Regions from separate parts of the Escherichia fergusonii ATCC 35469 genome, predicted to be linked through region 1. Evidence: predicted binding sites of a transcription regulator. Region 1 holds the regulator's gene; each other region holds the start of a gene.
The links. The regulator LexA, encoded in region 1, represses DNA repair genes until DNA is damaged. The targets are predictions, from matches to a motif close to TNCTGTATGTACATACAGNA.
Positions count from the first base shown of each region.

Region 1 (5,612 bases):
AGCCTCCAGGAAGGCGCTATCAGTGCTTACGATCTATTGGATTTATTGCGCGAATCCGAACCACAAGCCAAACCACCGACGGTTTATCGTGCACTGGATTTTCTGCTGGAGCAGGGATTTGTACATAAGGTGGAATCCACCAACAGCTATGTACTCTGCCATCTGTTTGATCAGCCGACCCATACGTCTGCGATGTTTATTTGCGATCGTTGTGGCGCGGTGAAAGAAGAGTGTGCGGAAGGTGTGGAAGATATTATGCATACTCTGGCGGCAAAAATGGGCTTTGCCTTGCGGCATAATGTGATTGAAGCACATGGATTATGTGCAGCGTGTGTTGAAGTTGAAGCGTGTCGTCATCCTGAAAAGTGCCAGCACGACCATTCCATTCAGGTGAAGAAAAAGCCGCGCTAACAACATTGTCTTACAGAGGGAGTACATCCTTGTACTTGCAGGCATGAGGGTTACCAGCGATAGTCGTTACGGGTTTCCCAGTCTACGACCTCTTTTTCCGCCTGATCTTTCTGATAGCCATAACGTTCCTGGATTTTCCCCACCAGCTGATCGCGTTTGCCCTCAATGACCGTCATATCATCATCGGTCAGTTTGCCCCATTGCTCTTTCACTTTACCTTTCAACTGTTTCCAGTTACCGCCGACTTCGTCTTTATTCATATTCAAGTCCTCATCGTTAGGTTGTGAATAGCGAGAGTGTCGCGTCCAACATCGCTATGTTTTCTGCTGAACGTGAGATTAAGTGTAGTCAGGAATCTGGAATCAGAATTATTTATCAGAATTTTTAACCATCACGTTTCTGCAAACCAAGTGCCATTACACCAGTGACGACGCCAGATATAAGCCAGAGAAAGCCCTCGCAGTGCCAAAAATACGGTTAATGCCAGCCACAAACCATGATTACCCAGCCACGGTAAGGTCAGTAACGTAAGCGCGAATCCTGCTGCTGCGACCGCCATACTATTGCGCATTTCGGCGGCGCGTGTTGCACCAATAAACATGCCATCCAGCAGATAACACCAGACCCCCACCAGCGGCAAAATGACTTGCCAGAAAAGATAATGATCGGCCAGTTGTTGGATCTGGGTTAACGAGGTCAGTAAGGCAATGATATGTTCACCCGCCAGCAAATAAATCACAGAAAACAGCAACGCTACGATCCCCGACTGGCGGCACGCTGCACGCCAGACCTCCAGTAGCTGGCTCCCGTCGCGTGCACCGTACGCCTGACCTGAATGCGCTTCAACCGCGTAGGCAAAACCATCCAGCGCATAGGCGGTAAAGGTGAGTAGCGTCATCAGGACCGCGTTGACGGCGATAATGTCACTTCCCAGTCGCGCGCCAAGAACCGTTATTGCGCCAAAACAGAGTTGTAACAATAACGAACGCAGCATGATATCGCGGTTAAGTGCCAGCAGGCGGCGGAAGTTGCCTCGCCAGGCTGTTTTCAGCATTTCACCGGAGATACCGCGTAGTTTGAGGATTTTACGCACCATTAGCAGACCAATCAGCAATGTTGCATATTCCGCAATAACCGTCGCCAGCGCCGCGCCCTGCACGTTCATATGAAGCCCCATCACCAGCCAGATATCGAGCACAATGTTGAGGATATTACCGACCACCAGCAGAACAACCGGCGCACGGGCATATTGCACGCCAAGTAACCAGCCAAGTAATACCAGATTAGCCAGTGATGCCGGAGCACTTAACCAACGGATTTCCAGAAAGCGTCGTGCCTGTTCCAGTACAGCCTCACTGCCACCGACAATATGTAAAGCAAGAGCGATTATCGGTGTGCGTAACAGAGCAATTAATGCTCCAGCCCCTAATGCCAGCAACAGCGGTTGCACCAGTGCTCGTGCTAAAGCCTGAGGATTTTTTGCACCATAAGCCTGGGCGGTAAGACCGGTGGTGCTCATACGCAAAAACAACAGCAACATAAAGAGAAAGCTGGTCGCCGTTGCCCCTACAGCCACACCGCCCAAATAAACCGGACTATCAAGATGACCAATAACTGCCGTATCGACCAGACCCAGTAACGGGACGGTGATATTGGAGAAGATCATGGGTAAGGCAAGATGCCAGAGTGCTTTATCAGATGAGGTAAGGAATGCCATGCAGACAAGCCTGATGAGAAGAAGTGAAAAACAGACCGCGATGCCTGATGCATCGCGGTATTAAAAGCTTGATTACAGCCAGTCGCCGTTGCGAATTACGCCTACAGCCAGACCTTCAATAGTGAAATTCTGTTGACGAAGATCGACAACAATAGGTTTGAATTCACTGTTTTCTGGCAGGAGTTCGACTTTGTTACCCTGTTTTTTCAAACGCTTAACGGTAACTTCGTCATCAATACGCGCCACAACGACCTGGCCATTACGTACGTCCTGTGTTTTATGTACTGCCAGCAGGTCGCCGTCCATAATACCAATGTCTTTCATCGACATGCCGCTAACGCGAAGTAAGAAGTCCGCATTGGGTTTAAAGAGAGAAGGATCGACCTGATAATGGCCTTCAATATGCTGTTGTGCCAGAAGTGGTTCACCAGCAGCTACACGCCCAACCAGCGGCAGCCCCTCTTCTTCTTCCTGCAACAGTCGGATACCACGCGAAGCACCAGAAACAATTTCAATGACACCTTTACGTGCCAGCGCCTTCAGATGTTCTTCAGCAGCGTTTGGGGAACGAAACCCCAAGCGCTGCGCAATTTCCGCACGCGTCGGTGGCATACCTGTCTGGCTGATGTGATCCCGAATGAGATCAAACACCTCTTGCTGCCTGACCGTTAACGCTTTCATTTCGCCCCCTGGGTGTATATACAGTTATGCTGTGAGTATATACAGCGAAAGGCGAATTTGGAATCACAAAATACACGATAAACGAGAGTTTTAGCGAAATCTGGAAGCATTATCGGAAATGCGACCACAACAGGATGCCCCAGGTTATCAGTGCGACGATAATAGAAAGTAAAACGGCGGCAGACCCCATATCTTTGGCTCGCCCGGAAAGTTCGTGATATTCAGAACCAATGCGGTCAACCACTGCTTCGATCGCACTGTTAAGGATTTCGACAATCATCACCAGCATTACTGAACCAATTAATAATACGCGGGTAATCGCATCGACATCCAGCCAGCAGGCGATGACCACGCCTAGCAATACAGCGACGCTCTCCTGGCGAAATGCTGCTTCATTAACCCATGCAGCACGAAAACCTTTCCAGGAATAGCCTGCTGCTTTGATAATCCGGGTGAATCCAGTGGTATTATTGGCCATTGAAAGAACCTTTTTGCTTTATTAGCGTCAATAAAAAAGAACTGTTTACCCGTGTAATTCGGGTGACAACAACGCGACGCGAAGGTTGAAGGGATACAACAGAATTTCAACCGACTTTCTGCTATCCTTGCGGCGCATTTGCATTATTAACCAGAGGCTTTACATCGTTTATGTCCGGCTGGCCACGAATTTACTACAAATTACTGAATTTACCATTAAGCATCCTGGTAAAAAGCAAGTCTATTCCGGCAGATCCTGCCCCGGAACTGGGGCTCGATACCTCTCGTCCAATTATGTACGTTTTACCGTACAACTCAAAAGCGGATTTGCTGACCCTACGTGCCCAGTGTCTGGCGCACGATCTCCCTGACCCGTTAGATCCACTGGAGATCGACGGTACGCTGCTGCCTCGCTATGTCTTTATTCACGGCGGTCCACGCGTGTTCACTTATTACACGCCAAAAGAAGAGTCGATCAAGCTGTTTCACGACTATCTCGACTTACACCGCAGTAACCCCAATCTCGACGTCCAGATGGTGCCAGTATCGGTAATGTTTGGTCGTTCACCAGGGCGTGAAAAAGGCGAAGTTAATCCACCATTGCGTATGCTCAACGGCGTGCAAAAATTCTTTGCTGTTCTGTGGTTAGGCCGTGACAGCTTTGTGCGTTTCTCGCCGTCCGTTTCTTTACGCCATATGGCGGATGAACACGGCACGGATAAAACTATTGCTCAGAAACTGGCACGTGTCGCGCGTATGCACTTCGCTCGTCAGCGACTTGCAGCAGTTGGCCCGCGCCTGCCTGCCCGTCAGGATCTGTTTAATAAACTGCTCGCCTCCCGTGCGATCGCCAAAGCGGTAGAAGACGAAGCGCGTAGCAAGAAAATCTCCCATGAAAAAGCGCAGCAAAATGCCGTCGCATTGATGGAAGAGATCGCAGCTAACTTCTCTTATGAGATGATCCGTCTTACCGACCGTATTCTCGGTTTTACCTGGAACCGTCTCTATCAGGGCATTAATGTTCATAATGCCGAGCGTGTACGGCAACTGGCGCACGATGGTCATGAAATTGTTTATGTGCCGTGCCATCGCAGCCATATGGACTACTTGCTGCTTTCCTATGTGTTATATCACCAGGGGCTGGTACCGCCACATATTGCCGCCGGGATTAACCTGAACTTCTGGCCAGCAGGGCCGATTTTCCGCCGTCTGGGGGCATTTTTTATCCGCCGTACCTTTAAGGGCAATAAACTCTACTCTACTGTATTCCGTGAATATCTGGGTGAGCTGTTTAGCCGTGGCTATTCTGTAGAGTATTTTGTTGAAGGGGGCCGTTCACGTACTGGTCGTCTGCTGGACCCGAAAACCGGTACGTTGTCGATGACCATTCAGGCAATGTTGCGTGGCGGTACTCGTCCTATTACCTTAGTGCCGATTTACATCGGTTATGAGCACGTGATGGAGGTGGGCACCTACGCGAAAGAACTGCGTGGGGCAACCAAAGAGAAAGAGAACATGGCGCAGATGCTGCGTGGTCTAAGCAAGCTGCGTAATCTCGGTCAGGGCTATGTCAATTTTGGCGAACCCATTCCGTTGATGACCTATCTCAACCAGCACGTACCAGAATGGCGCGAATCTATCGACCCGATCGAAGCGGTGCGTCCGGCCTGGTTAACACCGACGGTAAATAACATTGCTGCCGATTTGATGGTGCGTATTAATAACGCCGGGGCGGCTAACGCCATGAACCTGTGTTGTACTGCGTTACTGGCATCTCGTCAGCGTTCACTTACCCGTGAGCAATTGACCGAGCAGTTAGATTGCTATCTTGATCTGTTACGCAATGTGCCGTACTCCCCCGATGCGACTGTACCTTCTGCCAGCGCCAGTGAACTGATTGACCACGCGCTGCAGATGAATAAGTTTGAGGTGGAGAAAGACACCATTGGTGACATCATCATTCTGCCGCGTGAACAGGCAGTGTTGATGACCTATTACCGCAACAACATTGCACATATGCTGGTACTGCCTTCGTTGATGGCAGCAATTGTCACGCAGCACCGTCACATCTCCCGTGAGGCATTGTTGCACCACGTTGAAGTGCTGTACCCAATGCTGAAAGCTGAGCTGTTCCTGCGTTGGGATCGCGACGAATTACCAGATGTTATTGATGCACTGGCGCGTGAGATGGCGCGTCAAGGGCTGATTACCCTGCAAAATGACGAGTTGCAAATTAATCCTTCACACTCCCGCACATTGCAGTTGCTGGCCGCTGGTGCACGCGAAACATTGCAGCGTTATGCCATCACTTTCTGGCTGCTAAGCG
Region 1 covers NC_011740.1:4,232,339-4,237,950, reverse strand. Annotated here, with positions in the region: gene zur (zinc uptake transcriptional repressor Zur) at 1-411, shown strand, start outside; gene EFER_RS20630 (CsbD family protein) at 462-671, opposite strand; gene dinF (MATE family efflux transporter DinF) at 803-2,128, opposite strand; gene lexA (transcriptional repressor LexA) at 2,201-2,809, opposite strand; gene EFER_RS20615 (diacylglycerol kinase) at 2,919-3,287, opposite strand; gene plsB (glycerol-3-phosphate 1-O-acyltransferase PlsB) at 3,458-5,612, shown strand, end outside.

Region 2 (5,612 bases), 2.2 Mb from region 1:
ATATCCATCAACAGGTCTTGATGTGTCACCAATATTACACTCTGGGATTATTCTTTTGATATCCCAATTGTTTTTATAATAGTTTGTATGGCAATTGCTTCTTATTTTACTAGGATCATTTTCATCACTCAGTTCATCGATGTAACCTTTGAATCGGTAAGCGAACCCATCTGTTTTATATGAAGTAATGGTGATTCCTATAAACGCAATGACAGGTAAAACGAAAAATAGCAGGACTGTTTTTTGAAATGAAAAATTCAGATATCTGGTCTTATTTTCGATGAAATGAAATGTTACGCTTGATAAAAATAGTGTGATAATGATAATGATTAATTGATTTAACGGTGTTAAAGGAATGCCTCTATAATTATAAAAAGCAATTAATGGCCAATGCCATAAGTAAGCAGCATAGGATATTTTTCCTATGTAAACAATCGGCTTAAGACTTAGGATTTTGTTAACTGATGGATAAATATTGCCATTACCAGCAATTATTATCATTGCAGTTCCAAGACATACTGGTAGCGCATTCAATCCAGGGAAGTTTGAATTCTTTGACAGTATTAATGATGAGGCAATAATAATTGTTGCACCTAACGATGCAAGTAAAGATCTGATCTTGATTGTAGGGGATGTATTTTTTAGATAAATTGAGCACATACCACCAATTAACAACTCGAAAGCTCTAGATGGTATCATGTAGTAAGAAAATGAAGGGTTAGTGAATGTTAGATATTGAGAATACCCAATGGATAACAAAAGGGAAACTATGAATATAACTGTTCCCTTCTTAAATTTAAATGCTATGGTTAATATTATCGGCCAAAGAATGTAAAACTGTTCTTCAACAGATAATGACCATGTGTGTAAAAGCGGGAGATTGTCTGTAGACTGGTCAAAGTAACCACCAGTGTTCAACATGAAAAAGAAATTGCTTAATGAAAGCAACGATGCAAGAGCACTATTTATGAATTCTTTAAAATCTGTTTGCATCATGAAGAAATATGATGCAATGAATGTCACTGCAACTACTAATAGTAGAGTTGGGTAAATTCTTTTTATCCTTCGCAGATAAAAGTCTTCATAGCTAAAGGTCCCGTCTTGTAATTTAGGATATATGATTCCAGTGATGAGATATCCAGAAATAACAAAAAAAACATCAACACCTATAAAACCGCCGCTTATTTTTTGTACACCAATATGGTACAAGATAACCATCAGCACGGCCAATGTGCGCAAACCGTCAATATCAGGTCTATATTTCACAGATTTCATACTATTCTCTTGGTTTACCTGCCCTAAAACACTTCTGGCTTTATGCAGGATGTTTTGACTAAATGTTTGAAGAGATGACAAATTTTATCATCTAAAAGCTCTTTTATCGACAAGCAAAAAAATAAGAAAACATAGATTGGATAGCTGTACCATAGCGTGATCGTGTTACCAATGATACTAAGTTGACGTATTTGGTTGTGTAATCTGAGACGAACAAAGCTTTGCACTGGATTGCAAGGCTTTGTGCTCTTCGATATGGGTTAAGGTGGATCACTCCACCTTTTCATCAAGCCAATCTGCCCACCACTGCATCATTTCTCTGCGCTTATCGTGGCAGATGCCTCACTATCACACGGTGATGGTTCATTACTGGTTTGCATAATGGATAGAGAACTGCGGATAAAAGATATCCCAAAACCCCAAAATCTCATCTTTAGGATTTGCAGAAAGGGAGGCGTGAACAAATACCTGCGCATGAAAGCGGAACTAGTCCAGATGTGATGTTTGTGGTGATCACATACATCATTAACGATGCTCGTTATGGTGAGTTTGATGACTACCCGCTGAAGTGAAAATTGTGTTGTGTACCAAATTGCGTACCAAACTAAAATCACAAATCATGAAACCCTTGTTTATGGCGGTTCTCAGGGGTGTTTCGCGTAATCGTGAAACAAAAAAGTTGCTTGCTGCTTGCCGTCATTCATCATTAATCGCTGTCCGTTACTCTCTTTTAGCGCGCGCCAGAACGCTTAAGAGTATCAAAAATTGCCATCCTGGCGTACTCATATCAACAGTCAACCCGGCGTTCACCCGAAAGCCTGATTTTCGCCAGACAACGTGGCACATGTGCGAGACTGCTCACATAATAATCACTATTTTGTTGTGATTTTGGTTCATCTCATTCACTGTATGAAAACACAGTAAATGACGGAGGAAGTATGGATTACGAGATTAAGCAAGAGAAGAAACGCACTATTGCCGGGTTCCATCTGGTTGGACCGTGGGAAAAAACGGTAAAGCAAGGTTTTGATCAGCTCATGATGTGGGTTGAGAATCATAACATTGAGCCGCTGGAGTGGGTCGCTGTCTATTACGATAACCCGGACGAGGTGCCTGCAGAAAAATTACGTTGCGATACAGTGGTGACCGTGCCAGAGAATTTTTGTCTGCCGGAAAACAGTGAAGGGGTGAACGTCACTGAAATTGCGGGTGGACAATATGCCGTTACTGTTGCCCGTGTTCAGGGGCATGATTTCGGCACGCCATGGTATCAATTTATTAATAGCTTGCTGGAAGATTCTCAGTATCAGATGGCCCACAAACCGTGCTTTGAGGTTTATTTAAACAATGGTGCTGTCGATGGTTACTGGGATATCGAAATGTATGTACCGGTACTGCCTAAATAATGGCGCAGATCAACACAGAGCGGGTTAAAGCTGCCCGCTCTGCTGTCATTCAGTTAGTGAATATGAGTACAATTGCGCATTCGTAATTCCTTCGGGAGTGTGTCGAGTGCGTGCCGACAAATCTTTAAGTCCTTTTGAAATCCGTGTCTACCATCATTACCGTACGGTTCACGGTATCCGGGTCGCGCTGGCGTTTGTTCTGACCTTCCTGCTGACTCGTCTGCTAAATATTCCGGAAAGTACCTGGGCACTGGTGACCACCGTTGTGATTATGGCGCCCATTTCGTTTTGGGGAAATGTAGTTTCACGTGCCATACAACGTGCCGGAGGTACGATCTTAGGCTCGATATCCGGCCTGATTGCACTGCAACTTGAGCTCTATTCTTTACCATTGATGTTGGTGTGGTGTGCCGCTGCTATGTTCCTCTGCGGTTGGCTGGCGTTAGGCAAGAAACCCTATCAGGCGCTGTTGATTGGCGTAACGCTGGCAATTGTGGTGGGAGCGCCTACGGGCAACATGGATGTGGCGTTGTGGCGAAGTGGTGATGTCATTCTTGGATCATTGTTGGCAATTATTTTTACCGGTATCTGGCCACAGCGGGCGTTTATGCACTGGCGTATCAAATCTGCGACCTTTTTGACTGACTATAACCGCCTGTACCAAACTGCATTTTCGCCAAATTTAATTGAACGTCCGCGACTGGATAAACAGATCCAGGAGTTGCTGAATGAAGTCGTGAAAATGCGAGCGCTGCTGGCACCGGCCAGTAAAGAGACTGGCATACCAAAATCGATTCTTGAGGCTATTCACACGATTAACCGTAATCTGGTCTGTATGCTTGAATTGCAAATCAATGCTTACTGGGCCACGCGAGCAAGTCACTTTGTTTTGTTGAATGCACCAGATTTGCGTCAGGCGCAGTCTACGGTACAGCAGACGTTACTGACTATTGTGCATACGCTTTATGATGGTCAGCCTCAGACCGTTTTTGCCAATACTGAAAAATTGAACGAAACGGCGGCGCAGCTTCGACAATTAATTGAACATCATCATGCGTTGGACGTGGCTGAAACCCCTATTCATGGCTATGTTTGGCTAAGCATGGAAACTGCACGACAACTGGAGTTGCTTTCGCATTTAATTAGTCGGGCATTGCGCAAATAATGAGCATGCAAGGTGAATAACGCCGCTGCTGCTTCGATTCAGCATCGTTTACGGGTATGATAACGCCCAGGGATAAAATCATTGTCATCTGCAACGGCTAAAAGTAATGTTTACCCTTAAGCGGTTGCTCATACGAATCCGACTCTCACTTTATCAGGGGTATAGAAATGGAAACTAACAAACCTTCTTTCCAGGACGTGCTGGAATTTGTCCGTCTGTTCCGTCGTAAGAACAAACTGCAACGTGAAATTCAGGACGTTGAGAAAAAGATCCGTGACAACCAGAAACGTGTTCTGCTGCTGGATAACCTGAGTGACTACATTAAGCCGGGTATGAGCGTTGAAGCTATTCAGGGCATTATCGCCAGCATGAAAGGTGATTATGAAGACCGTGTTGATGATTACATCATCAAAAATGCTGAACTTTCGAAAGAACGTCGTGAGATCTCCAAAAAGCTGAAAGCGATTGGCGAACTGAAAAACGGCGAAGCAAAAGCAGAATAACGCTTTATAGACTCTGAATAATTCAAGTTGCAGGCAGACGCAGTACATGCAACTTGAAGTATGGCGATTATAGTGGTGAGGATCGTTCTGATCCTCACCATACTTTTTTTTATGCAAGCACTTCCTGTAATGCCGGTTCTGGCAAAGCAATACGCATCACATCACGCGCAATCATTAACTCTTCATTAGTGTTTATTACTGCAACTTTAACCATTGCCTGTTCTGACTGTATAAAGGTTGCATTGTGCTGATTTTTATCGGCATCAATGCTCAACCCAAGGAAATGTAGATTGTTGCAAATTGCTGCACGCGCCCTGGCAGAGTTTTCCCCGATACCGCCAGTAAAGATCAGGGCATCCAGTCCGCCCATTTGCAGGACGTAGCTGCCAATGGTGGCGCGGATGCGTTCAGCAAAGAGGGCGAGTGCCAGTTGCGCCTGCTGATTACCATTTTCTGCAGCCTGTTCAATATCACGAAAATCGGGTGAAACCCCGGAAACCCCTAACAACCCCGATTCATTATTTAAGAGTTGGTTCAGCTCTTGCGGTGTTTTACCTTCACGCAACGCAATCCACGGTAAAATTGACGGATCAATATCACCGCTGCGAGTCCCCATCATGACGCCTGATTGTGGCGTAAATCCCATAGACGTATTGACCGATTTTCCGCCTTTTATTGCACAAACACTGCTGCCGTTACCAAGATGACAACATACTACCCGCAATGCACTGAGAGGTACGCCCAGTTTTTCCGCTAATTTACCACTGACATACTTATGGCTGGTGCCATGAAAACCGTAGCGGCGAATTCCAAGTTCGTGGTAGTAGCGCCAGGGCAGAGGGTAAATATAAGCTGGCATTTCAAGTGTTTGATGAAAAGCTGTATCGAAAACGGCGATTGTTGGGGCTGAGGGAAGCAACTGGCGGAAGATATTTATCCCCAACAGGTTGACCGGATTATGTAGAGGTGCAAGTTCCGCAAGACGTTCAATCTCTGCCATAACATCATCTGTCACCAGCGCGGAATCCTTAAACGTCTCACCCCCATGGGCTACACGATGCCCGGTAGCATCGATATCATGTAAGCTATTAATAATCTTCCGATTAATAAGCTGTTCAAGCAATAAAGTGACGGCTTCACGATGATCGGCGACAGGGGTAATTTCTTGCCATTTCTCGGTCGCTGTTTTGACTACAAGGCGTGCATCCGCAAGACCAATACGTTCAATTATTCCCTGGCATAAGATTTCGCCTTCCGGCATTG
Region 2 covers NC_011740.1:2,076,031-2,081,642, reverse strand. Annotated here, with positions in the region: gene EFER_RS10210 (acyltransferase family protein) at 1-1,275, opposite strand, end outside; partial or broken gene EFER_RS24900 (HumD family translesion DNA polymerase) at 1,597-1,847, shown strand; gene sbmC (DNA gyrase inhibitor SbmC) at 2,214-2,681, shown strand; gene EFER_RS10195 (FUSC family protein) at 2,788-3,846, shown strand; gene EFER_RS10190 (DUF496 family protein) at 4,014-4,349, shown strand; gene EFER_RS10185 (acetate/propionate family kinase) at 4,459-5,612, opposite strand, start outside.
Region 2: sbmC (DNA gyrase inhibitor SbmC) is a predicted target of LexA. The motif match lies at 2,179-2,198, and genes of this name have one in related genera.

Region 3 (5,612 bases), 800 kb from region 1:
CGCGCCATTCTCCTCCGGGAAGGTGGCCTCCGTGGTGGACACCCTGAAGCTGATTATTCCGCAGCAGGAAGCCCCCTCCCGCCGCCTGATTGGCTTTCGTAACGGCGTGCTCGACACGCAGAACGGTACGTTCCACCCGCACAGTCCGTCACACTGGATGCGTACCCTGTGTGATGTGGATTTCACCCCGCCGGTGGACGGTGAAACGCTGGAAACCCACGCTCCCGCGTTCTGGCGCTGGCTTGACCGTGCTGCCGGTGGTCGTGCGGAAAAACGCGACGTGATTCTGGCCGCACTGTTTATGGTGCTGGCAAACCGCTACGACTGGCAGCTCTTTCTGGAGGTGACCGGTCCCGGCGGCAGCGGCAAAAGTATCATGGCCGAAATAGCCACCCTGCTGGCCGGTGAGGATAACGCCACGTCGGCCACCATTGAGACGCTGGAATCCCCGCGTGAACGTGCCGCGTTAACTGGCTTCTCACTGATACGCCTGCCGGACCAGGAAAAATGGAGCGGCGACGGAGCCGGACTCAAGGCCATCACCGGCGGCGATGCAGTGTCCGTTGACCCGAAATACCGGGATGCGTACTCCACGCACATCCCGGCGGTGATTCTGGCCGTGAACAATAACCCGATGCGCTTCACCGACCGCAGCGGCGGCGTGTCACGCCGGCGGGTGATTATTCACTTCCCGGAACAGATAGCCCCGCAGGAGCGCGACCCGCAGCTTAAGGACAAAATCACCCGCGAGCTGGCGGTCATCGTGCGTCACCTGATGCAGAAGTTCAGCGACCCGATGCTCGCCCGGTCACTGCTTCAGTCCCAGCAGAACTCAGACGAGGCACTGAACATCAAACGGGATGCCGACCCGACGTTTGATTTTATCGGCTATCTGGAAACCCTGCCGCAGACCAGCGGCATGTATATGGGGAACGCCAGTATCATCCCGCGTAATTACCGTAAATACCTCTATCACGCCTATCTGGCCTACATGGAGGCAAACGGCTACCGGAATGTACTCAGTCTGAAAATGTTCGGGCTGGGGCTGCCGGTGATGCTGAAGGAATACGGACTGAATTACGAGAAGCGCCATACCAAACAGGGGATACAGACCAACCTGACACTGAAAGAGGAAAGCTACGGCGACTGGCTGCCAAAATGTGACGACCCTGCAACAGCCTGACCCACCTGACCGGCATCTGCCGGTCTTTTTTTATCCCTGAATTCCCCGAAGGTGAACAATCCACTGTTCACCCTTCACCGTATGTTCACCCGTTATCACACTGAAATTAAAAGAGAAAAATGAAAGGTGAACAGTGTGAACAATCAAATCAAAAAAAACTTTTTTCTCCCTGTGCGATTTTCAGTACGGGGGATTAATCACCGGTATGAGTCACACCGGCAGAATGCCGGAGGTGAAGAATCGAATGTTCACCCTTCACCCATTATTCACCACCTATCACTATGAAATAAAAGGAGAAAATCAAAGGGTGAACAGTGTGAACAGTTCTTTCGAAAAAAAATTTTTTCCTGTACGATATAGCATCAATCCAAATAAAAATACGCTTTCATTTCACATTAACTTACAGCCATTGGTATACGATTAGGTATACGCATAAAAACTGAATTAAATAAAATCATTAAAAATCAAAGCAATACAATATTTATTCAAACTCCGCCAGCCCACCAAAATTCTCCATCGGTGATTACCAGAGCCATCCGATGAAGTCCTGAAAGCCTGCATGGCGCAAGCCCTGCGGGCTTTTTTGTGCCTTCAATTTGTCTCGCAAAATCTCAAGCAAACTAATTTATTCTGAACTTTTTAAGCCCATTGTCAGGCCCAACGAAAAGAACCATCGTTTTCATTGGGTCTAAAAGCATGGAGACGACTCATGGCAATGACGCTCCTCTGGAACATCAGAAAAAACAGCGAGAAATTCCCATGAGGCCAATACCAACACTTTCTGTTAGTTGCCGAGCGTAGGTGGAATGTAAAGAAAGACAGAGCCATAGAAGTGTGTGCTGACGATATTTCGCACTCATAAAATAAATCAAATGGATACGCGAAAGCGTAGCCTTTTTCTTGGGCTGTGGCGGCAAAATGGCGACAGCGAATTTGAGTAGTGACAATAAAGAACCATGTAATGCGGATTGCGACTGATGACAAATGCAAATTGCCTGATGCGCTACGCTTATCAGGCCGACTAACCTCCTGAAATGCATTGTATTTTATTGACATTTCAGAACGAACAAAACATTTACCCCGCATCCGGCAGGAACAATGCGCAATTTATCAAGAATCTGAACCCGCGTATTGCGAATTCAGTCTGCTTATGCGTACAAAAATATAATCCTCAAGCTCTACCGTTCTCACATCATTGATGATGTAGGCGTGCATCTGAATAGTAGATGCGAAGTGCCATATCTTGAATACTGGTTAGAAATACAGTATAAAAACTGTATATACGTCCAGTTAAGAGGCAATGCGCAATGTTCGTGGAACTCGTTTATGACAAAAGGAATTTTGATGGTCTGCCTGGTGCAAAAGAGATCATTTTAGATGAACTGAGTAAGAGAGTGCACCGGATCTTCCCGGATGCAGATGTCCGGGTTAAACCGATGATGACACTGCCAGCGATTAACACGGATGCCAGCAAACATGAGAAAGAGCGGATAAGTGCCGTCGTTCAGGAAATGTTCGAAGAAGCGGAATTCTGGCTGGTAAGTGAGTGATATCCTGGAAGATCCGCTTCAACCGTATATTGATATCGCTGTTGCGGATCTGCGCCCATTCTCGCCCTGCAGCTACGGGGAACAAGTCAGTTTTTTAACTACTACGGCATCCCCATAGGCTATTACATAGGTAACCTGCCATTTTGGCCCCTGCGCTTCGTATGAGCCCGTCATAATTCTGGCGTTAACAACCGCATTCGCACCACTTTTTTTTGCCGTTTCAAGTAACTTTTGAAACACGCTTGTCTCTCGCTTTGTTATGTCACCAGCAACGTTTTTAATAACGTATTCAACAATACCGAGAGACTCCACCACATCATACCCCGGCAATGAGGGAAGAGTGGTGCAGCCCTGCGTCATAAACGTGTTTTCACGCGCTCCACCAAGTTTGTCAAAAAGTCCCATGTTCCTCCTGAGTAGCTCAAATATGAGTTCGCTTCATCCGGTTTGGTGTAAATGCCCCATTGCCGTATGTTGTCATGATTCGCCTGGCAGAGCATCCCACTTTAATTATCTCGCCAACAAGCAGAGGAACACGATGCCATAAAAGACGGTATTCCTGCGATAATCATAAAATTTGGCTATAGAGCCACATGAAAGAGTCAGGATAGCCGCCTGTCGTTGTGTTTCGATTTATATACCTACACAATTGGCAATATCACCCACTGGATTTATTAATCCCAAACTATTGCGTCATACTCAAAATAGTGCGGATATTGCGCGCACTGGTGGCGATAATATCAATCACACCAGTACGTAATGCTCCCATAATTGACATTGCTTTGGTGTTCTCGGAGGCGATAGCAATAACGCACGGGATCTGGCGTAGCTCTTCAATACTCAACCCGATGACGCGATCGTCCATCACGGTATTGACATGTTTCCCCTGGGCGTTGAAGAAATCATACCCCGCTATATCGCCCGTGACCCCCTGATTGAGACTGGCATCGTTGATCTCCTGCGGCGTAAACCAGCCCAGCTTCACCATATAGCTGTTCTCATTCATATCACCAATACCTACCAGCGCGATATCCGCTTTGCGTGCGCGATCCAGCGTCTCCTTTATGGTGCCATTACGCATCAACGCCACTTTAAGCTCGGGATTTTCAACGTAGGCGGGCGCATAGAGCGATTCGCTGCTGCCGCCAAATTTCTTCGCCAGAAGACGGCTGATATGGTCGGCGTTGATGATATCGCCAGGACGATGCGTACCGCCAATACCGCAAACAAAATGACAATCTTTTGTCTGGATTGGGCTGATGTGTTCAGCGACTGCCGCCACATTACGCCCCTGCCCGACCGCGACGACCATATTGTCACGCAGATTATTGGCGAGATAATTAGAAACCAGCGCTGCCACCTGGCGGCGCTGTTCATCTTCATCATTATGATCAAGAGCAATCAAAGCGCGGGAGATCGGGAAACGTTCCTGCATCTGTTTTTCAAGCTGGGTGCTGAAAACCGGATGATAACGAACGTTAATCTCGACAATGCCCTCTTCTTTCGCACGCTTTAGTAACCGACCAATTTTAATCCGTGAAAAACCGAATCGATTGGCTATCTCTTCTTGTGTGACCTCATCGCAGTAGTACGCAATGGCTATCTCGGTGAGTAGTTCAAAATCCTGAGTCTGGCTGGATTTGTCCATGCGAGGCGGGTTCTCCATAGAAGAAAAGAGGGATGACATTGCCGTTTAGCAAAAATTGTATCAGATCTGCTGACGCAGAGAAAAAGATCTGCTCCGCCATCAGGGGGATAGCGGAGCGTTGTATCAACGTTTAATGCGGTCGATTTTCAACATTCTGGCGATGACTTTATCCAGTTCCTGCTCTTCAAAAATCACTTTCCAGTCCGGCTTAACGATTTTTTCGCGGCCATATTCCATCGCAATCATGCAGGCATCAGAGAACGGGTTCGTCGCCCGGAAAGCCACAGCAAGCGCAATCTGAATATGTCCGTACAGCATGGCTTTCGCCGCCTCTTCCGGGACACCGCTGTGTTTCACCGTCTCATCAAGCGCTTCTTTCATAAAGGCACCAACCATGCAGGCCACCGTCTCTACCAGCGTAGGCTCCAGGTAAGCAAGCTGCTTCACCGTCACCCAATGCACCTGCTCTACCGGGCCATACATGCAGCTGATCACTTGACTTAACTGCGCTTTTTGCGCTTCGCTGCCGGTCTCAAAAGAGGCGGCAACGTGCTGCACTGCCGCAACGCCGCCAAAGGCATCTTCATGTTCTTCTTTGGTATAGCGTTGCAGGAACACCGACGGGTGACAGGGGTGCGCAACGGCGTACTCAATCCCATCACGCTGGGCGATGAGATTCGCATAAGCGGCTGCTGGATCAAGCGTCAGTAAAATTGCCCCCTGTTTCATCTGCGGAACGACCGATTCTGAAACTTTCCCCAGCGCAATATCAGGTACTGCCAGAATAACCACATCGCTTAACGGAACGACGGACTGCGCGTCGGAAAGCTCGCGCCCTTTCGCGATGATCTGCTGCTGTGCCGCCGGTGAGTTTTCGCAATAAAAAACGTGATAGGCGCTGTTCTGGAAATTAGCTGAAATACGCATCCCCATTTTGCCGCCGGCACCGATGACGGTAATCGTTTTTAATTCAGCAGACATGGTCTGACTCCTTAGATTGGGTGGAAGAAGCATTGATTAAGTTTTGCTTATCAAGCAGATAACGCATGTTATGTTCGGTCCAGGCGGCTTCCAGACGACAGGTAGTTTCGCTATCGCCCTGCCAGGGCAGCCAGTGCTCAATAATCTGGTTGATACCACGCGTTTGTGGCTGAATTTGCTGGTAAATATCGTCATAGCGCAGCAGTCCTTCACCAAGCGGACAGCCTGCCAGCGTAAAGCCCACCCAACC
Region 3 covers NC_011740.1:444,073-449,684, reverse strand. Annotated here, with positions in the region: gene EFER_RS02370 (primase-helicase zinc-binding domain-containing protein) at 1-1,183, shown strand, start outside; gene EFER_RS02365 (DinI-like family protein) at 2,491-2,733, shown strand; gene EFER_RS02360 (heavy metal-binding domain-containing protein) at 2,806-3,138, opposite strand; gene EFER_RS02355 (sugar-binding transcriptional regulator) at 3,419-4,381, opposite strand; gene EFER_RS02350 (phosphogluconate dehydrogenase C-terminal domain-containing protein) at 4,505-5,362, opposite strand; gene EFER_RS02345 (sugar phosphate isomerase/epimerase family protein) at 5,352-5,612, opposite strand, start outside.
Region 3: EFER_RS02365 (DinI-like family protein) is a predicted target of LexA. The motif match lies at 2,456-2,475, and genes of this name have one in related genera.

Region 4 (5,612 bases), 500 kb from region 1:
TCCCTTCACTGCAATAGTCAGGGTAAACTTCCGGGATGTAGAGCATCGGGCTGTCTTCAAAATTGCGCCGAAGCTGAATGGCGTTGGCAGATTCCCGCAGCAAATTCAGTTCGTCGATCAACGTTTTTTCGTACTCGCGCACCACTTCGGTTGGGCGTAGACGACGACCATCCGGCAGCAAACGCGGTACCCAACGAGCCAGACGGTAGATAAGTTTCAGGTCTGCTTTAATGACCGGCAAAATATCCGGGCGGATGACTTTAATTACCACCTCTTTGCCATTCGATTTCAGCCGTGCAGTATGAACCTGGGCAATAGAAGCCGAAGCCAGCGGCTTAATATCAAAATCATCAAACCAGGCTTCCACCGGCAGGCCGCCCATTGCTGCTTCAATCTGTTGCTTCGCCAGTCTGCCATCAAATGGCGCAACTTTGTCCTGCAATAACGCCAGTTGATCGGCAATATGTGGCGGGAACAGGTCGCGGCGGGTAGATAACATCTGCCCGAACTTAATCCACACCGGCCCCAGTTCTTGTAGAGCCAGTCGTAGTCGCTCACCTAATGGTTTGTCTTTATGCCGATTCGGCATCCAGAATAATGAGTATCGCCATAGCCGTAACGGCAGGGTGATACGCATTTTAGGGATCAGTTCATCAAGTCCGTAGCTTAAAAAAGTGCGAATGATGAAATATAGGCGCCGTACTTCACCTGGCGTCATTTAACCTCCAGTTTTTCCAGCCGTTTGGTCAGGGAATCCACGGCACGTTCAACGGCTGCCGTTTCTTCCGCAAACCAGGCTACTTCAAGTGGACCTGGCGCCATACGCCACTCTTCGGTAATGGCTTCCGCCACGTAACGTTGCTGGCGTTTAATGCCGTGATGCAAGAACTTCGCGCCTCCACGCAAGGCTTTGCTGATACCTTCAGCGGCGATATCACCGGTATAAGGCGCTAGCAATTCTGCTGGGTCAAACTCGGCCAGATCTGCCAGTGCAACGAAGTTCTGCACCACCTGAATATCGCCCTGTACTTCCAGCTCACCGCTGCGAATTAACGCGGCAAGCTGCTGGCGATCGCGAAGTTTCGGCAACACGCTGGCGTAGGCGATAACGGTGCAGTCAGCATCTCCTGCCCATTCACCCAGCACATCGACCTGGCGTTCGCTGAACACCAGAATCAATGACGTCGAAAAGCCTTTTACCTCCACGCGCAAAACTTTACCCAGCAGACGCGAGCGGGCCGTTTTCAGCGCGGGTGAGCGATACAGGAAGGTGTTGAGCAGACTTTCAATTCCTGCCGTCACTAAAGGTTTAAAAGGCATTTCCGGTCTCCTGTCAGAACTTATAACCACGATGCAGCGCCACAACACCTGCCGTCAGGTTGTAATAGTCAACGCTTTCAAAGCCTGCGTCTTCCATCATTGCTTTCAGAGTATCCTGATCAGGATGCATACGGATGGATTCCGCCAGATAACGGTAGCTATCGGCGTCATTTGCGACCAGCGAACCGATACGCGGCAGGATATGGAATGAATATGCGTCGTAGGCTTTGCTTAACGGTTCAATAATCGGTTTGGAGAATTCAAGCACCAACAGGCGACCGCCTGGTTTCAGCACTCGATACATGGAACGCAGCGCTTTCTCTTTTTCGGTAACGTTACGCAGCCCAAAAGAAATAGTAATGCAATCAAAGGTGTTATCCGGGAATGGCAGCGCTTCGGCGTTTGCCTGCACATATTCCACATTCCCAATTACACCGATATTGCGCAGCTTTTCGCGGCCCATTTTGAGCATCGATTCGTTGATATCGGCAAGGACGACTTTACCGGTTTCGCCCACCATGCGGGAGAATTTAGCTGTCAGATCGCCCGTACCGCCCGCCAGGTCGAGGACAGTTTGTCCACGGCGTACGCCACTGCAATCAATCGTGAAGCGTTTCCACAAACGATGTATGCCAAAAGACATCAAATCATTCATGACATCGTATTTCGATGCCACGGAATGGAAAACATGGGCGACCATATCCGCTTTTTGTTCCTTCGCGACGGTCTGAAAACCAAAGTGCGTCGTTTCTTGTGACTTATCCACCATCTCAGTGCCTGCTCATCAAAAAATTGTTCCAGAAGTGTAACAGATTGGGCGTCATTGCCCTACATTTCCGCCCGGCCTCACTACCCCCAAAGAGCTAGTGCGACTGTTGATTATATTCTTCATCGCGTTGATAAACTTCATCATTCGGCTGCTCCGGAACTGATCGTAAACGGTACTCCTCATCCTGGTTTACCGCCTGATCAGTCAATTCAGGATTAATCTCGCGTTTAATTTCTACCCCTAAACCGCGAAACGCTTCTGCCTGCGCCAGCACATTTCCGCGACCTGAAGAGAGTTTTTTCATTGCCTGACGATAGTTGTCCTGTGCTTTGTCCAGACTTTGACCGATCGCGGACATATCATCGACAAACAAGCGCATTTTGTCGTACAACTTGCTGGCGCGATCGGCTATTTTCTGAGCGTTGCGGCTTTGATGCTCATAGCGCCAGAGGTTGGCGATAGTGCGCAGCGCCACCAGCAGCGTGGTCGGGCTAACCAGCATGATATTGTTTTTCAACGCTTCGGTGATCAGCTCCGGCTGGCGGTCAAGCGCCAGTAAAAAAGCGGGTTCAACAGGGATAAACATCAGCACGTAATCCAGGGTTCGCAGCCCCGGCAGTTGTTGATAATCTTTGCGCCCCAGTAAGCGGATATGGTTACGCACCGACGCGATATGCTCCTGTAGCGCGCTTTCACGTGCGTAGTCATCTTCAGCGTTGAAATAACGTTCATAGGCAACCAGCGTCATTTTGGCGTCGATCACCACATCTTTGCCCTGCGGCAACCGCACAATGACATCTGGTTGCATTCGCGAACGCGTGTCGGTTTCGATGCTCACCTGAGTCTGATATTCATACCCTTCACGCAGACCAGACGCCTCCAGTACGCGGGTTAGCACCACTTCGCCCCAGTTGCCCTGGGTTTTATTGTCGCCTTTCAGGGCGCGAGTGAGGTTAATGGCTTCCTGGGCCATTTGCGCATTAAGCTGCTGGAGATTGCGGATTTCATGCGCCAGCGTATGGCGTTCTTGTGCTTCTTTACCAAAGCTCTCCTGAACCTGACGGCGAAAACCGTCCAGTTGTTCACGTAGCGGCGACAACAGGCTGTTCAGACTCTGACGGTTTTGCTCATCAACCCGGCGATTGCTGTGCTCGAAAATACGGTTGGCGAGGTTTTCAAACTGCTCACTGAGGCGCTGTTCGCTGTTGATCATTTGGCGAATTTTATCGTCAGCATGTTGCTGCGCAGCTTCCATCCGCGTGGTGACTTCACGCAGATCCGCCTCCAGCGAGGTGTTAATGCTTTGCAGACTGCGCACTTCATTATTGAGTAACTCGCACTCAGCACGCCAATGTTCGCTTTGGGTAATTTGTTGTTTTGCCGCACTTAACTCCGCGACCATCTCTTCACGTTCAGCGAATTGCTCGGCTTTTTGCTGCGCATGCTGATAACTGGCAATCAGCCAGCCAATCGCCACGCTCACCAACGCAATAACTGCGTAAACCATGATTGAGATATCCACAACGCCTCCAGCCTCATTACTTACCCGCACAAAATAGAATTGTGCTGTACAAACGTCCAGTTTGAAAGAAGTTTCCTGCGAGGCGCTACGCAAAACGATCGTTAATTTTCATTATTTTATCCCACAATATGAGATGAAGTTTATATTGTGGGATATATCACCTTTTCCCCACTTCATTATGTGGAACACTTCAGCAATATCATCAGGAGAAACGTATGGCAGAAACCTCTTCAACCACCGCAGGCGCACAAACGTTATTACGCGGACTGGCGGTTCTTAATGCTGTTTATAACGGCTGCCATGACCTGAAAAGTATCGGCGAGTTCACCGGCACGACCCGGAGCACAACCCATCGTTTAGTCACCGTTCTGGTGGAACAACGCTACCTGCGCCATGTCCCAACGCAGGGCTACCAACTGGGTGCCAAACTGATCGAATTCGGTGCCAGAGCACTGGAAAGCACCTCGCTGTACGAAGTTGCCCAGCCCGTTTTGCAACGCCTTGCCCGTTACACCCTGGACACCGTGCATCTGGGGATCGTTGAAGGCGACGAAGTGCTGTATCTGGAGAAGATCAACAGCCAGCGCGGGCTGGAAATGCGCTCACGCCCAGGCCATCGCATGCCACTGGCAATCACCGGCATCGGCAAGGCATTGATCCTCAACCGAACAGAAGAAGAGTGGCGCACGCTGTTTAAGACCTGTGGTGATGAAACAAAACTGGGCACATTTATTCAGAACATGCGTCGTTATGCCGCCAGTGGTTTTGCTTTTGATCTGGAAGAGAACGAGCCGACTATCCGTTGCGTTGCAGCGCCGGTATACAACGCCCGGGATGAAATTGTGGCGGCTATTTCTGTCGCCAGTACCACTACGTATATGTCACTGGCGCGTCTGGAAGAACTGGCACCTTACGTCAAATCCTGTGCAGAAGAGATATCCGCTGAACTGGGCTGGGGTAAGCACGTCCACAAAAATAAATAAACCATGACTAAAGGAAACGGCTAATGTCGGGAAACACCTCATTTATTGCCCTGGACTGGGGAACGTCATCGCTTCGGGCATGGCGTTTTGGTGACTCACCAAATCCACAAGAAAAACGTGAATTCCCGTGGGGGATCATGAAATTACCCTCCCAGGCAGCAACACGTGAGGACGCTTTCCACGATACGTTTTTACGTGTCTGCGGCGACTGGCTGGCACAATCCCCATGCCCGGTTCTGGCTTGCGGCATGATCGGCAGTGCGCAAGGGTGGCAACCAGCAGCTTATTTACCTTGCCCGGTCACTCTTGAGGGTCTGGCAAAGCAGTTGACGCCTGTTATCCACCAGCAGCAGACAATGCTGCACATCATTCCTGGCGTGATTAAAGAAGGTGAAATGCCCGAAGTGATGCGTGGTGAAGAGACACAAATCTTCGGTGCTATCTCGATGGAACCGGCCCTGCACAACGCAATCCATCAGGGTATGCCTGTGCTGATTGGCTTACCTGGCACACATGCGAAATGGGCTGTAGTTGAAAACAACACCATTACCGATTTCCGAACCTTTATGACTGGCGAGTTATTTGATGTTTTATCCCGCCATTCGATTCTCGGTGCCACCATGCGTTCGGGAGATGAACCGCACTGGGATGCCTTCGCCCACGGGCTGACAGCAGCACAAGAGCATCATCAGACCGGATTATTATCGACGCTATTTTCGACCCGTTCGCGCCTGCTGACCAGTAATCTTACGCCGTCCTCACAGGGGGATTATCTTTCAGGATTACTGATAGGCCATGAATTATGCGGTCTGGCATCCAGTTTGCTACGTGATTTACCCGCCACAACACCGATCGCCTTAATCGGTAGCGCCACTCTGAACAGCCGCTATTCACAAGCATTCAGCCACGTTTTTCCCGACAGACAGCTACACGCCATTCCTAATGCCACTGAACAGGGGTTATGGCGAATCGCCCACGCTGCCGGGCTACTCTCCACCAACGCCAGGGAATGTACTCA
Region 4 covers NC_011740.1:3,733,859-3,739,470, forward strand. Annotated here, with positions in the region: gene ubiB (ubiquinone biosynthesis regulatory protein kinase UbiB) at 1-718, opposite strand, end outside; gene ubiJ (ubiquinone biosynthesis protein UbiJ) at 715-1,320, opposite strand; gene ubiE (bifunctional demethylmenaquinone methyltransferase/2-methoxy-6-polyprenyl-1,4-benzoquinol methylase UbiE) at 1,334-2,089, opposite strand; gene rmuC (DNA recombination protein RmuC) at 2,184-3,611, opposite strand; gene EFER_RS18265 (IclR family transcriptional regulator) at 3,827-4,594, shown strand; gene EFER_RS18270 (2-dehydro-3-deoxygalactonokinase) at 4,618-5,612, shown strand, end outside; gene EFER_RS18275 (2-dehydro-3-deoxy-6-phosphogalactonate aldolase) at 5,612-5,612, shown strand, end outside.
Region 4: rmuC (DNA recombination protein RmuC) is a predicted target of LexA. The motif match lies at 3,654-3,673, and genes of this name have one in related genera.